2 regions of the Enterobacter sp. SA187 genome follow, and region 1 is predicted to be linked to the other one. Evidence: predicted binding sites of a transcription regulator. Region 1 holds the regulator's gene; the other holds the start of a gene.

The links. Region 1 encodes LexA, which represses DNA repair genes until DNA is damaged. Its sites were predicted from a motif close to TNCTGTATGTACATACAGNA; they were not measured.
Region 2: dinB (DNA polymerase IV) is a predicted target of LexA. The motif match lies at 4,241-4,260, and genes of this name have one in related genera.

What each region holds. Positions count from the first base shown of each region.
Region 1 is NZ_CP019113.1:1,495,358-1,503,466, forward strand. Features, by position in the region: gene malM (maltose operon protein MalM) at 1-327, shown strand, start outside; gene ubiC (chorismate lyase) at 505-1,002, shown strand; gene ubiA (4-hydroxybenzoate octaprenyltransferase) at 1,015-1,884, shown strand; gene plsB (glycerol-3-phosphate 1-O-acyltransferase PlsB) at 1,977-4,406, opposite strand; gene BMF08_RS07200 (diacylglycerol kinase) at 4,536-4,904, shown strand; gene lexA (transcriptional repressor LexA) at 5,013-5,621, shown strand; gene dinF (MATE family efflux transporter DinF) at 5,692-7,011, shown strand; gene BMF08_RS07215 (CsbD family protein) at 7,169-7,378, shown strand; gene zur (zinc uptake transcriptional repressor Zur) at 7,469-7,984, opposite strand; gene BMF08_RS07225 (cupin domain-containing protein) at 8,102-8,109, shown strand, end outside.
Region 2 is NZ_CP019113.1:2,083,866-2,091,974, forward strand. Features, by position in the region: gene fadE (acyl-CoA dehydrogenase FadE) at 1-1,679, opposite strand, end outside; gene lpcA (D-sedoheptulose 7-phosphate isomerase) at 1,919-2,500, shown strand; gene BMF08_RS09900 (class II glutamine amidotransferase) at 2,546-3,313, shown strand; gene dpaA (peptidoglycan meso-diaminopimelic acid protein amidase) at 3,284-4,024, opposite strand; gene dinB (DNA polymerase IV) at 4,277-5,332, shown strand; gene pepD (cytosol nonspecific dipeptidase) at 5,472-6,932, opposite strand; gene gpt (xanthine phosphoribosyltransferase) at 7,191-7,649, shown strand; gene frsA (esterase FrsA) at 7,761-8,109, shown strand, end outside.

The sequences.
Region 1 (8,109 bases):
AAAACCAACAGCGGCTCCAGCGTGCTGGTCGGCCCGCTGTTTGGCTCCTCCGGCCCGGATCCGGTGACGGTGGGCAATACTGCGGCTCCGGCTACCGCCTATAGCGCACCGGCAGCACCTGTTGCTGCGCCGGCCCCGGCACCTGTTCCGGCAGTGAAGAAAGAGCCGGTGCTGAACGAAACCGAAAACTACTTTAACCAGGGTATTCGTCAGGCCGTCGCCAAAGGTGAGATCGACAAAGCCCTGAAATTGCTCAACGAAGCAGAAAGCCTGGGATCAAAAACTGCCCGTTCAACCTTTATCAGCAGTGTAAAAGGCAAGGGGTAATTCACCCCGCAATGCTGATTTTGCTGTTTGGTGCGCCTTAACGGGCGCACCTTTTTTTGCGCCCCGCGCACGCTGTTGCGTATCTGTTACGCTTTTGCAAAGGACATGAACTTTGCCCGCCCGTCTGTGCCGGTTCTGCGATACAATACTTTTACGTTTTGTACCGGAGAGTAAGGCATGTCACACCCTGCGCTAACGCAACTGCGTGCGCTGCGCTACTTTGACGCAATCCCCGCGCTGGATCCGCAACTGCTCGACTGGCTGTTGCTGGAAGATTCCATGACCAAACGTTTTGAGCAGCAGGGCAAACAGGTGAGCGTGACGCTGATCCGTGAAGCCTTTGTCGCGCCGGATGAGATCCCTGAGGAGCTGCCGCTGCTGCCTGCGGAATCACGTTACTGGCTGCGCGAAATTTTACTCTGCGCTGATGGCGAACCCTGGCTTGCCGGGCGCACGGTGGTGCCTGAATCCACCCTCAGCGGGCCGGAGCTGGCGCTGCAAAAGCTGGGCAACACGCCGCTCGGACGTTATCTCTTTACCTCGTCTACGCTTACCCGTGACTTTATTGAAATTGGGCGTGAGGATACGCTGTGGGGACGCCGCTCCCGTCTGCGTCTGGGCGGGAAGCCGTTACTGCTGACGGAACTGTTTTTGCCGGCATCGCCGTTGTACTAAGAGGAAGATAAAATGGAGTGGAGTCTCACTCAGGATAAGCTGCTGGCCTTTCACCGCTTGATGCGCACCGATAAACCCATCGGCGCGCTGTTACTGTTATGGCCCACGCTGTGGGCGTTATGGGTCGCCACGCCGGGCGTACCGCCGCTGTGGATCCTGGCGGTATTTGTCGCGGGCGTCTGGCTGATGCGCGCGGCGGGCTGCGTGGTGAACGATTATGCCGACCGTAAAATCGACGGGCACGTTAAGCGCACGGCGAACCGTCCTATGCCCAGCGGCGCGGTAACGGAAAAAGAGGCGCGCACGCTGTTTGTGGTGCTGGTGCTGCTGGCCTTTGTGCTGGTGCTGACCCTGAACCTGATGACCATTGCGCTCTCGGTGGCGGCGCTGGCGCTGGCCTGGGTGTATCCGTTCATGAAGCGCTACACCCATTTACCGCAGGTGGTATTAGGTGCGGCCTTTGGCTGGTCCATACCCATGGCGTTTGCGGCAGTAAGTGAGTCCTTACCACTGAGCTGCTGGCTGATGTTTGTCGCCAACGTCTTATGGGCAGTGGCCTATGACACGCTCTATGCGATGGTTGACCGCGATGACGATCTGAAAATCGGCGTCAAATCGACGGCCATTCTGTTCGGGCGTCACGACAAACTGATCGTCGGCCTGTTGCAGGTAATAGTGCTGGCGCTGATGACCGCCGTCGGCTGGCTGAACGGGCTGGGCTGGCCTTACTATGCGTCGATAGCAGTAGCTGGTGCGCTCTTTATCTATCAGCAGTGGCTGGTGGTGAACCGCGAACGCGAGGCCTGCTTTAAAGCCTTTATGAACAATAACTACGTGGGTCTGGCGCTGTTTTTAGGGCTGGCGGTGAGTTATCTGCTGTAAATAAAAAAGGCCGGGAGGCGGTGACGCCTTACCTGGCCTGTGATTCTGTGCGTGTTTGTAGGCCCGGCAAGCAAGCGCCGCCGGGCATTACGTTATACCGCGTCCGTCTGACTGGTTGCGCTCTCAATCGTTAAGCGCACATCAGAGGTCACCAGATCGGCGAGCAGCTGATAAACCTGCAAGGTTTTCGCCGGATCCGCATCCCCCGTATCGCTGATATAGCCCTCGTCACGCAGCGTCAGCACCAGCGTACTGAACACCGCCTTATCGAAGAACTCCGGCGCGTTAATACCGTGTAGCACCGACAGACGCTGCGCCAGCGTGCGGCTCTCTTTTTCCAGCGTACTGCGGTTGATGGACGGGTTCGCGCTCAGCAGCCAGAAGGTAATGGCATAGCGTTGCAGCGTTTCACGGGCGCCGGCCGCCAGCAGTTGCAGCGTGCGGGAGCGTGACGGATTGATATGCAGACGATCGTCTTTATCAATGATCAGCCCCTGGCGCAGCAGTTCGGTGGTCAGGGTATCCAGTACCTCTCCTAACGCCTCTTTTTCCCAGCGCAGGAACAGCTCGGCTTTCAGCATCGGATACAGCGCTTCAACATGACGCAGCATCTCCTCGCGGGAGATATGGCGATGCTGGGTAATGATGGCCGCCATCAGGGAAGGCAGAACCAGCATATGCGCGATGTTGTTACGGTAGTAGGTCATCAGCACCGCCTGCTCGCGCGGCAGAATGATGATGTCGCCGATGGTATCTTTCTCGACTTCAAACTTGTTCATTTGCAGCGCGTGATCGATAAGCCCTGACGCGGTGCTGGCCGGCACGGTGGCGTCTTCTGAATAAGGCGCATTGCGCAGCAGATCCAGATAACAATCCAGCTGCTCGGTCAGCTGTTCGCGGGTCAGCGAACGCTGGCGTGACGCCAGCAGCGCCGTCGAACACAGGTTCATGGCGTTCGCCGCACCGGCGTTGTTAATACGCACCATCAGCTCGGCGGCGATGGTATTCACCGTCGGCGTCAGCCACGCCGGGCGCACCGCTTCAATAGGATCGATCGCTTCGCGCCACTCCGGCACATGCTGATTAAGATACGCATTCAGCGGGATCGGTTCGCCAAAGTTCACATAACCCTGGCCCAGATTACGCAGCTTGCTTAAGCCACGCACCATCTGCATCAGGTTCTCTTTCTCTTTGGTCGCGCCGCGCAGCTCTTTGGCGTAAGTACCCACTTCCATCACGTGCTCGTAGCCGATGTAAATCGGCACTAACGTAATAGGACGGGTGCCGCCGCGTAACATCGCCTGAAGGGTCATCGACAGGGTGCCGGTCTTCGGATCGAGCAGACGCCCGGTACGGGAACGACCGCCTTCCACAAAGTACTCCACCGAATAACCCCGGCTGAACAGCTCGCCGAGATACTCACGGAACACCGTCGAATAGAGTTTGTTGCCCTTAAAGGTACGACGGATAAAGAACGCGCCAAGGCGGCGGAAAATCGGCCCGGCGGGCCAGAAGTTTAGGTTAATACCGGCGGCGATATGCGGCGGCACCAGCCCCTGGTGGTAAAGCACGTAGGAGAGCAGCAGATAATCCATGTGGCTGCGGTGGCAGGGCACATAGACGATCTCGTGACCGTCGTGGGCCAACTGACGCACGCGCTCGGCGTTGTGGACGTTGATCCCCTGATACAGCCGGTTCCAGGTAAAGCTCAGAATGCGGTCAGAGACGCGGATCATTTCATAGGAGAAGTTCGCCGCAATCTCTTCCATCAGGGCGACGGCATTTTGCTGTGCCTTTTCATGGGAGATCTTTTTGCTGCGCGCTTCGTCTTCCACCGCGCGGGCAATGGCTTTTGAGGCCAGCAATTTATTGAACAGATCCTGACGCGCAGGCAGGCGCGGGCCGACCGCGGCCAGACGCTGGCGGGCAAAATGCATCCGCGCGACACGCGCCAGTTTCTGGGCGATAATTTTGTCAGTGCCATGTTCGGTGGCCATGCGGCGCAGCGAAACCGGCGGCGAGAAGCGCACAAAGCTGTCGCGTCCCAGCCAGGAGATAGCAAAGAATTTCTGTACGCCGTTAAGCATACGCAGCGGCGGGTTGACCTCGCCTTTCTCACGACCCGGCGAGCGGCCAAACATCACCGACACCGGCACCATTTGCACGTCCAGATCGGGGTGGTTGCGGTGCAGATCGAGGTAATCATGGAACAGCTTGATCGACTCTTCCTTCGGCGTGTACCAGGTGAACACGCGGGGTCCGCTGTGAATAAAGATATAGCGCGGCAGCAGCGTGCCGTCGATTTCGAGTGGCTCCAGCGGATCGGGCAGATCGTTTGCCAGACACTGCGCGCGCAGGGTCAGTAAATCTGCCTTCGAGTTGTACGGTAAGACGTACATAATAGGGCGTGAGGTATCAAGTCCCAGTTCCTGGGCAGGTTCTGCCGGAATGGGCTTGCTTTTTACCAACGCGCCTAATGGTAAATTAAGTAATTTGTAGTAAATTCGTGGCCAGCCGGACATATACGATGTGAAGCCTCTGGTTAATAATCCTGTTGCGCCGCAAGAATATCAGAAAGCGCGCGTAAATTCTGTTGTACCAAGGTCTGCTTGCATAGACATTGACGCTAATTACATAAAAAGGTTCTTTTGATGGCCAATAATACCACTGGGTTTACTCGCATCATAAAAGCAGCAGGGTACTCCTGGAAAGGCGTTCGCGCCGCCTGGATCAACGAAGCGGCGTTTCGTCAGGAAGCGGTAGCGGTGATCCTGGCGATTGCCATTGCCTGCTGGCTGGATGTGGACGCTATCACGCGCGTGCTGCTGATCGGCTCGGTAGCGCTGGTAATGATAGTGGAAATTCTGAACAGCGCGATTGAAGCGGTGGTGGACCGTATCGGCACGGATTTTCATGAACTTTCCGGGCGCGCAAAGGATATGGGCTCGGCGGCGGTGCTGATGTCCATCCTGCTGGCGCTCGCCACCTGGGGCATGCTGTTGTGGTCGCATTATCGATAATGCTCGCATAAATCGACAAACTCCGCTGTTTTGCTCAAAATTCGATTCCAAATTTCACTTTGCCTGTATATACTCACAGCATAACTGTATATGCAACCAGGGGGCGGTATGAAAGCTTTAACGGCCAGGCAGCAAGAGGTGTTTGATCTCATTCGGGATCACATCAGCCAGACAGGCATGCCGCCGACGCGTGCGGAGATCGCGCAGCGCTTGGGGTTCCGTTCCCCGAACGCGGCTGAGGAACACCTGAAAGCGCTGGCGCGCAAAGGCGTGCTGGAGATCGTTTCCGGCGCGTCCCGCGGTATTCGTTTACTGCTTGAAGATGTTGACGGACTGCCGCTGGTCGGGCGTGTCGCGGCAGGTGAACCGCTGCTGGCGCAGCAGCACATTGAAGGCCATTATCAGGTCGATCCCAATCTCTTTAAACCGAATGCAGACTTCCTGCTGCGCGTTAGCGGCATGTCGATGAAAGATATCGGCATTATGGACGGCGATCTGCTGGCGGTGCACAAAACCCAGGAAGCCCGCAACGGCCAGGTCGTGGTCGCGCGTATTGACGATGAAGTGACCGTTAAGCGCCTGAAGCGTCAGGGTAATACCGTGCAACTGCTGCCGGAAAACAGCGAGTTTTCTCCTATCGTGGTTGACCTGCGCGAGCAGAGTTTCACCATCGAAGGGCTGGCCGTCGGCGTGATCCGCAACGGTGAGTGGCTTTAATCTCTTCTTTCCACGCGGCGGCAACATCATGATTGCCGCCGCGCGTCCGTTTCCCTTCTGGTAATTCAACGTGGCCTTTCTGACGACTTCCGACAAAGCGTTGTGGCGTCTTGCGCTGCCGATGATTTTTTCCAATATCACCGTGCCGCTGTTGGGGCTGGTGGATACCGCAGTCATTGGTCATCTCGACAGCCCGGTGTATCTGGGCGGCGTGGCGGTTGGCGCCATGGCCACCAGCTTCCTGTTTATGCTGCTGCTTTTTCTGCGCATGAGTACCACCGGTTTTACCGCCCAGGCCTTTGGCGCAAAAGATCCCCATGCCCTTGCGCGGGCGCTGGTGCAACCACTGCTGCTGGCGTTGATCGCCGGTTTCGCCATCATCCTCTGTCAGACCCCGCTGATTAATCTCACACTGCACATTGTGGGCGGCAACGACGCGGTGCTGGAGCAGGCGCGGCGTTTTCTGGAGATCCGCTGGCTGAGCGCCCCGGCGTCGCTGGCGAACCTGGTGCTGCTCGGCTGGCTGCTGGGTATCCAGTATGCCCGCGCGCCTGTGGTGCTGCTGGTGGTGGGCAACGTGCTGAATATTGCCCTCGATTTATGGCTGGTGATGGGGCTGCACATGAACGTGCAGGGCGCTGCGCTCGCCACCGTCATTGCGGAATACGCCACTTTTGTGGTCGGCCTGCTGATGGTACAACGCGGGTTGCGTCGCCGGGGGATCAGCCTGGCGATGCTGAAGACCGCCTGGCGCGGCAATATAAGGCGGCTGCTGGCGCTTAACCGCGACATCATGCTGCGCTCGCTGCTGCTTCAGCTGTGCTTTGGTTCCATTACCGTGATGGGCGCGCGTCTGGGTGGCGACATCGTGGCGGTGAACGCCGTGCTGATGACGCTGCTGACTTTTACCGCCTACGCCCTGGATGGTTTTGCCTATGCAGTTGAGGCCCATTCCGGGCAGGCCTATGGCGCGCGCGATGGCAGCCAGTTGCTCAGCGTCTGGCAGGCGGCCTGTCGGCAGTCGGGGATAGTGGCGCTGGCGTTTGCGATGGTGTACGCGCTGGCCGGTGAGCAGATTATTTCGCTGCTGACCTCCCTGCCGGATCTGCAACGGCTTGCCGGGCACTACCTTGGCTGGCAGGTGATTTTACCGATCGTGGGGGTATGGTGTTATCTGCTCGACGGCATGTTTATCGGTGCTACCCGCGGGACGGAAATGCGTAACAGTATGGCCATCGCCGCCGCCGGTTTTGCCCTGACGCTGCTCAGCGTACCGCTGCTCGGTAATCATGGTTTATGGCTGTCGTTAACCGTCTTCCTGGCGCTGCGTGGGATTACGCTGGCGTGGATCTGGCGTCAGCACTGGCAGCACGGCACCTGGTTCTCATAAGTTCACTGGCGCTTTATTGCGTTGATGGTTAAATATTCCGAATAATCTCCGCTTCGACATCTCCTTAACTACAATAATTATCACGTTCAGCAGAAATCGAACGAACTGATGGATACTGAATATATTTTTATTCAAACCGAACGATGAGGATATCATTATGAATAAAGACGAAGTCGGCGGTAACTGGAAACAGTTCAAAGGTAAAGCGAAAGAACAGTGGGGTAAATTAACCGACGATGATATGACTGTCATCGAAGGTAAACGCGACCAGCTGGTTGGTAAAATTCAGGAGCGTTACGGCTACCAGAAAGACCAGGCTGAGAAAGAAGTTGGTGACTGGGAAACCCGTCACGATTACCGCTGGTAATCACGGACTTCTGCGGCAATTAGCGTTACAGCTACCCTGCCCGAAAGGTACAAGGATGTACCAACCTCTCTCTACATTCCCACCTTATTTCTAACGCGGTTTTTTCTTCACCTGAATGCTGTGATCGTGCTGACAGGCACCCTGATGACGACAGGCTTCCACTTCTGAACATGCCGCACATAAACCATGCGCTTCAATGACATTATGGCGTAGCGCAAAACCCATTCGCGCGGCCAGACCATGCATAATATCTTCCACACCTTCCGCCGCTTCTTCTTTGACGGCTCCGCAACGATCGCAGATAAACATTGCCGACGTATGGGCCGGATTATCAAAAAGATGACACAGCACATAGCTGTTGGTGGACTCAACTTTATGCACAAAGCCCTGCTCCAGCAGGAAGTCCAGCGCACGATACACCGTGGGCGGCTTCGCCTGTGGCTCAGATACCCGTAATAAATCCAGCAGATCGTAAGCGCTGATCGCCCCTTCCTGCAGGCTTAATAGCCGTAATACTTCCAGGCGCTGTGGAGTCAGGCGCACATTGCGTTGCACGCAGAGCTTTTCAGCCTGCGCTAACATCTCCTGCGAAGTGGTCTTATCCATGGGCATCCTCTGGTGGCCGGGTGCGAAAACATCCACTTTATCATGTTCTGCCTTAAACGCCGAGATCCGCACGCAGGTGTGCTATATCTGAAGCATTATTTATGAAGGAGAAAGGACATGAAAAA
Region 2 (8,109 bases), 590 kb from region 1:
CGCGTCAGGCCGAGCCAGAAGCTGCGCACCATGTTGCTGCCGACGTGCCCGATATGTTTGAACAGCAGTTTATCAAAGGCATTCAAATCATTTTTCTGCGCGGCGTTCATCTCATCCAGCACATACGGATGGCAGCGGATCGCGCCCTGACCGAAAATCATCATCGTACGGGTCAGGATATTCGCCCCTTCCACGGTAATGGCGATAGGGGAGCCCTGATAGGCGCGCGCCAGGAAGTTGCCTTCGCCCAGCATAATGCCTTTACCGCCTGCGATATCCATGGCGTCAATGATTGACTGCTGACCGCGATGGGTACAGTGGTATTTCACAATGGCTGACAGCACGGCCGGTTTTTCACCGAGCATAATGCCGTAGGTGATGAGCGATGCTGCCGCGTCCATCACATAGGCGTTACCGCCAATACGTGCCAGCGGCTCTTCAATACCTTCCATTTTGCCGATCGCTACTTTGAACTGGCGACGGATATGGGCATAAGCGCCGATGCCCATCGCCACCGATTTCAGACCACCGGTAGAGTTGGACGGCAGCGTGATACCGCGACCCACCGACAGACATTCCACCAGCATACGCCAGCCCTGACCGGCCATTTTCGGACCGCCGATAATGTAATCAATAGGCACGAAAATATCGTCGCCGCGGGTCGGGCCGTTCTGGAACGGCACGTTCAGCGGGAAGTGACGGCGGCCAATTTCCACGCCCGGCGTGTTGGTGGGGATTAACGCACAGGTAATGCCCAGATCCACTTCACCGCCGAGCAGTTTTTCCGGATCCGAGAGTTTAAACGCCAGACCCAGTACGGTGGCGATAGGGGCGAGGGTAATGTAGCGTTTGTTCCAGGTCAGGCGCATACCGAGCACCTGCTCCCCCTGCCAGTCACCCATACAGACGATACCGGTATCCGGGATCGCGCCCGCATCTGAACCCGCTTCCGGGCTGGTCAGGGCAAAGCAGGGGATCTCCTGCCCGCGCGCCAGGCGCGGCAAATAGTGATTTTTTTGCTCATCGGTACCGTAGTGCTGCAACAACTCCCCCGGACCTAATGAGTTAGGCACGCCGACGGTGATCGCCAGAATACCGGAAACGCCGGACAGTTTTTGCAGCACGCGGGACTGCGCATAGGCGGAGAATTCCAGGCCGCCGTACTCTTTTTTGATGATCATCGCAAAGAAACGGTGCTCTTTCAGGAACGCCCACAGTTCCGGCGGCAAATCCGCCATCTCATGGGTGATCTGGAAGTCGTTCGCCATGCGGCAGGCTTCTTCCACCGGCCCGTCAATAAACGCCTGCTCTTCAGCGGTCAGACGAGGCTGCGGATAGTTATGCAGCTTTTTCCAGTCAGGATTACCCTGGAACAGATCGCCTTCCCACCAGGTGGTACCTGCATCAATCGCCTCTTTTTCCGTGCGCGACATCGGCGGCATCACTTTGCGGAAGCTGCGGAAGGCCGGTGCCGACATCATGGACTTGCGCATGGATGGCACATTGAACGGCACCAGTATGATCGCCAGCGGCAACAGCACCCAGATGGACCATAACCCCGTCAGGCCCAGCAAGGCGGTCCACGCCAGCAGAATAACGCTACTTAATACCAGACTGACACGGTGATAAAACAGCACGCCGAGCAGCGCCACGGTTGCGAGGATACTCAAAATCATCATAGAAAATTGCTCCCTGTCTTGTAGGAGGTCTGACCACTTGTGATGTTATGGTTGTAGTGGATGTCATTTTATTTAGCAATGTGTTTACAAGATAATTACAACCTGGTTCACATTGTTAGGGCAGGGAAGCGCACGAAAACCGAAAAGGCCCGGTGATATGTCAGGCTTATACTTCTCGCCCGAAACGCTATCCGGTACACTGCGACGAGTTAACCTCATCCATTTTTAAGGATACCCTCATGTACCAGGATCTGATTCGTAACGAACTGAACGAAGCGGCGGAAACGCTGGCCAATTTTCTGAAAGATGAAGCCAATATCCACGCCATTCAGCGCGCGGCGGTACTGCTGGCAGACAGTTTCAAAGCGGGCGGTAAGGTACTTTCCTGCGGTAATGGCGGTTCACATTGCGATGCCATGCATTTTGCCGAGGAGCTGACCGGTCGTTATCGTGAAAACCGTCCTGGCTATCCGGCAATCGCTATTTCTGATGTCAGCCATATTTCCTGCGTCAGCAATGATTTCGGTTACGATTATGTTTTCTCGCGTTACGTGGAAGCCGTGGGCCGTGAAGGCGACGTGCTGCTGGGGATCTCCACCTCCGGTAATTCCGGCAATGTGATCAAAGCTATTGCCGCTGCGCGTGAAAAGGGCATGAAGGTGATCACCCTGACCGGTAAAGACGGCGGCAAAATGGCCGGTTCTGCGGATATTGAAATCCGGGTGCCGCATTTCGGTTATGCTGATCGTATTCAGGAAATCCATATCAAAGTGATCCATATCCTGATCCAGTTAATCGAAAAAGAGATGGTTAAAGCATAACTCTCATCGGGGGCAGACGCCCCCGAAGCGTGGTGGAGGTGTTGTATGTGCGAACTGCTCGGGATGAGCGCCAATGTGCCTACCGATATTTGCTTCAGCTTTACCGGGCTTGTACAGCGCGGAGGCGGCACCGGGCCGCATAAAGACGGCTGGGGTATTACCTTTTACGAAGGCAAAGGCTGTCGCACGTTCAAAGATCCACAGCCCAGCTATAACTCGCCGATAGCAAAGCTGGTACAGGATTATCCCATCAAATCCTGCTCCGTTATCGCCCATATTCGCCAGGCAAACCGTGGCGAAGTGGCGCTGGAAAACACCCATCCTTTCACCCGTGAACTCTGGGGTCGCAACTGGACCTACGCCCACAATGGCCAGCTGACCGGCTATAAATCGCTGGAAACCGGCAACTTCCGCCCGGTAGGGGAAACCGACAGCGAAAAAGCCTTTTGCTGGTTGCTGCATAAATTAACTGCGCGCTATCCGCGTACGCCAGGCAATATGGCGGCGGTGTTCAAATACATCGGGACGCTGGCGGAAGAGTTGCGTGAGAAGGGCGTGTTTAACATGCTGCTGTCGGACGGGCGCTACGTGATGGCCTACTGCTCGACTAATCTGTTCTGGATCACAAGGCGCGCGCCCTTTGGCGTGGCGACGCTGCTGGATCAGGACGTGGAGATCGACTTCCAGAAAGAAACCACACCGAATGATGTGGTTACTGTTATCGCCACTCAGCCGTTAACCGGCAATGAAACCTGGCACAAAATCATGCCAGGTGAGTGGGTCTTATTTTGCCTCGGGGAGCGTGTAGTTTGACGCCAGCTGAGGCTGCACTGCGCCTTTAGCAATCGGCTTGCTCACCACATAACGCCCGTCCACCACCGACACAACAGGCGGCTGATGGGTGCTGGCGAAATAGTCATATCCCGGCTTCAGCTGCTTCCAGAAATCGGCATAGTAAGAGTATTTATGACGCGCCATATTGGCGTCGGTCATGCGGAACGGGTAAATGCTCACCTGCACGCTTTGCTGACCAAAAATCAGCGCGCCGGTCACAAACTGGAAGATCTCATCAATGCCGGAATCGGTCATCGCATAGCAGCCGACAGAGACACAGGCGCCATGGATCATCAGGTATTTGCCTTCATAACCGTGAGCACGGTCGTAGGCGTTCGGGAAACCGATATTGATGGCTTTATAGAAGCGGCTGTCCGGCTTCAGCTGGCTGCGCTGAACGTTATAAAAGCCTTCCGGACTTTTGAAATCGCCCTGACGCTGTTTCGGCCCCAGTCCGCCTGAATAGTTACAGATCTTATAACTATCAAGAAGCTGATACTGCTCGCCCATTTTGACGTAGAGATCAAGGGTGCGTTCTTCTTTGAAGATCTGGATGTAAACCGGCGACCCCATTAACTGCTGCTTGTACTCTTTGCTGACCGGCGTGGTTGAACTGTTGCTGCTAAGCAGCCCGGCAAACGAGACGCACGGGATCAAAAGCATCGCAAGAAATAATGCGATTTTGCGCATACTGCTGGTTCCTTGATAAAACGTAATTCACATTGCCAGGACGGCAAAAGGGATCCGAAATCAGACTAATCTGTGTCAGGAGCGCTCACATTAGCACCCCGGTAGTTTTTCGCAAGTCCGGATAAGCGCGTTTACACTATGTTTAATTGCGCCATTGCCGTTGATTATCCCATTGCTCACAAAATCATTACAACTGCTTCTCATAAACGGCAGTAAGGCTGTATACTTATCCAGTATGGGTGAGGGTCTGCGATGCGTAAAATAATACACGTTGATATGGACTGCTTTTTCGCAGCAGTGGAAATGCGCGACAACCCCGCGCTGCGTGATATTCCCCTCGCCATCGGCGGCAGCCGGGAAAGACGCGGCGTGATCAGCACAGCCAACTATCCGGCGCGCAAATTTGGCGTGCGCAGCGCCATGCCCACGGCGATGGCCCTGAAGCTCTGCCCGCATCTCACTCTGTTACCCGGTCGTTTTGATGCCTATAAAGAAGCTTCCGCGCATATCCGGGAGATTTTTGCCCGTTACACTTCGCACGTTGAACCCCTTTCCCTTGATGAAGCCTATCTGGATGTCACCGACAGCGTGCACTGTCAGGGCTCGGCCACGCTGATGGCCCGGCAGATCCGCCAGGCCATTTTTGATGAACTTCAGCTCACTGCCTCGGCTGGCATTGCGCCGGTAAAGTTTCTGGCGAAAATTGCCTCCGATCTTAACAAGCCCAACGGTCAGTACGTCATCACCCCGAACGAGGTGTCGCAGTTTCTGCGCACGTTACCCTTATCGAAAATTCCCGGCGTCGGCAAAGTGTCGGCGGCGAAGCTGGAAAAGCTGGGATTGCGCACCTGCGAAGACGTACAGCGCGCCGATCTCGCTATGCTGCTCAAGCGCTTTGGCAAATTTGGCCGCGTGCTGTGGGAGCGCAGCCAGGGGATCGACGAGCGGGAGATCACCAGCGAGCGGTTACGCAAATCGGTCGGCGTGGAGCGCACGCTGGCAGACGATATTCATGAGTGGTCAGAATGCGAAGCGCAAATTGATTTTCTTTATGACGAGCTAGAACGGCGGCTGGCAAAGGTTAAACCGGATCTGCGCATTGCCCGTCAGGGGGTGAAGTTAAAATTCAATGATTTTCAGCTCACCACCCAGGAGCACGTCTGGCCGCGCTTAAACAAAGCCGATTTGCTCGCCATCGCCAGAAAAACCTGGGATGAACGGCGGGGAGGGCGGGGCGTCAGGCTGGTGGGGCTGCACGTTACGCTGCTCGATCCACAGCTGGAGCGGCAACTGGTGCTGGGGCTTTAATTGGGGGAAACGTGCCGGGTGGCGCTGCGCTTACCCGGCCTACAGTGTTCATGCAGGCCCGGCAATCCCGTACAACATTGCACGGGCGAGCTGTTGTAGGCCCGGCAAGCGAAGCGCCGCCGGGCGTTTATCACAAAGCTTACGACTTAGCCGGGATCGCCTTCAGCAGTTCAGTGAGCAGCGTCCAGTACTGGCCCACGCTTTCAATATGCACCTGCTCATCCGGCGAGTGAGGCCCGGTTATGGTAGGCCCGATAGAAACCATATCCATATCCGGATATGGTTTTTTGAACAGACCACATTCCAGACCCGCATGGATCACCTGAATGTTCGGCGTTTTATCAAACAGACGCTGATAGGTTTCGCGTACCAGCGCCATCACCGGTGAACTGGCGTCCGGCTGCCAGCCTGGGTAGCTGCCTTTGGCGGAGGTTTTCGCGCCAGCCAGCGTCCCGAGGGATTCCAGCATGCTGACCACATACTCTTTACCGCTGTCGATCAGCGAACGGATCAGACAGATGATCTCTGCGCTGTCGTCCTGCATGGTCACCACGCCAACGTTCAGCGAGGTTTCCACCACGCCTTTTGCCACGTCGGAATTGCGGATCACGCCGTTCGGGGTGGCATTCAGCAACTGCACGAACGCATCGCGAGACTGACTGGTCAGCGCCGCTTTATCCGTGGTGGTCGCTTCCAGAACCACGTTCAGGTTCTTCTCTTTCGCTTCCAGCTCGTTTTTCAGAATGTCGAGGTAAGTGCTCGCCAGGGTTTTCAGCTCATCAGCTTTGTCAGCAGACACGGCTACGGTGGCGAAAGCTTCACGCGGAATGGCGTTACGCAGCGTACCGCCGTTGAAATCCACCAGACGCAGATCCAGCGCTTTCGCGTGACCGGCCAGGAAGCGGGCCAGCAGTTTGTTGGCGTTGCCCAGGCCGAGGTGAATATCGCCGCCGGAGTGACCGCCTTTCAGGCCTTTCAGCGTCAGCTTAAAGGTCTGGAAACCCGCCGGGATGGCTTCACGGGACAGCGGCAGGGTGGAGATAAAATCAATCCCGCCCGCGCAGCCCATGTAGATCTCACCCTCTTCTTCAGAGTCGGTGTTGATCAGAATGTCTGCCTGTAGCCAGTTGGCCTGCAAACCAAAGGCGCCGTCCATACCGGCTTCTTCGGTCATGGTCAGCAGCACTTCCAGCGGGCCGTGCGCCACGCTGTCGTCTGCCAGCACAGCCAGCGCAGAGGCCATGCCAATACCGTTATCCGCGCCCAGCGTGGTGCCGCGTGCTTTTACCCATTCGCCATCAATATAAGGCTGGATGGGATCTTTGGTGAAGTCATGCACGGTGTCGTTGTTTTTCTGCGGCACCATATCGAGGTGCGCCTGAAGGACGACCGCCTTACGGTTTTCCATACCGGCAGTAGCCGGTTTGCGGATCAGGATGTTACCGACGCTGTCGCGCTCAGCAAACAGGCCTTTCTCCTGCGCCCAGCCCATAATGTGCGCGGCCAGTTGTTCTTCATGATAAGACGGATGCGGAATGGAACAGATTTTGGCAAAAATATCCCACAGCGGCTGTGGAGATAATTGAGACAGTTCAGACACGATAAGTCTCCTTGACATAGACCTGTAAAAGAAATGTACAGGTTGCAGGGTTAGCAAATAAACACCATGTGCAATGCTTGCGCGATAGGCTGGCAGAATACCACTTTATTGGCGGCCTGGTACTGTGGCGCACGTAAAAAGCAGCGCAGGTGCCCCGTAACACTGGTTTTTAGTGCGTCGGATCTCTATAATCTCGCGCAACCCATTTTCCCCTCGAACACTTTTTAAGCCGTTTTAAAATAGGCTGGGACACTTCACATGAGCGAAAAATACGTCGTCACCTGGGACATGTTGCAAATTCACGCCCGCAAACTGGCCGCGCGCCTGATGCCGTCAGAGCAGTGGAAAGGCATCATTGCCGTTAGTCGTGGTGGTCTGGTGCCGGGCGCACTGCTGGCACGTGAATTAGGTATTCGCCATGTAGATACCGTATGCATCTCCAGCTACGACCATGACAACCAGCGTGAGCTGACCGTGCTGAAACGCGCGGAAGGCGATGGCGAAGGTTTCATTGTGATCGACGATCTGGTGGATACCGGCGGTACCGCGGTTGCTATTCGTGAAATGTATCCAAAAGCGCATTTTGTTACTATTTTTGCAAAACCGGCTGGTCGTCCGCTGGTAGATGATTATGTAATTGATATTCCGCAGGATACCTGGATTGAACAACCCTGGGATATGGGCGTAGCCTTCGTGCCGCCGATCTCTGGCCGTTAATCCCCGCATCTATTATGCCTTTTCAGCGCCCGGTTATGCCGGGCGTTGTTCATTTTAGCGCCCGGCAGGTTACAATAGTCATTAGTGACGTATTCATGGAGGCTGCGCGCAATGACCCAGGCTAATCTTAGCGAAACCCTGTTTAAACCCCGCTTCAAACACCCTGAGACGTCGACATTAGTCCGCCGTTTTCAGCATGGCACGCAACCGGCGGTGCAGTCGGCGCTGGATGGCAGAAACATTCCGTGCTGGTATCGCATGAACAACCGTCTGATGTGGATCTGGCGCGGCGTCGATCCGCGTGAGCTGCTGGACGTGCAGGCGCGCATCGTGATGAGTGAAGCCGAACGCACCGACAACGCCCTTTACGACACCGTGGTGGGCTATCGCAACGGCAACTGGATATATGAGTGGGCCACCCAGGCGATGGTCTGGCAGCAAAAAGCCAGCCAGGAAGAAG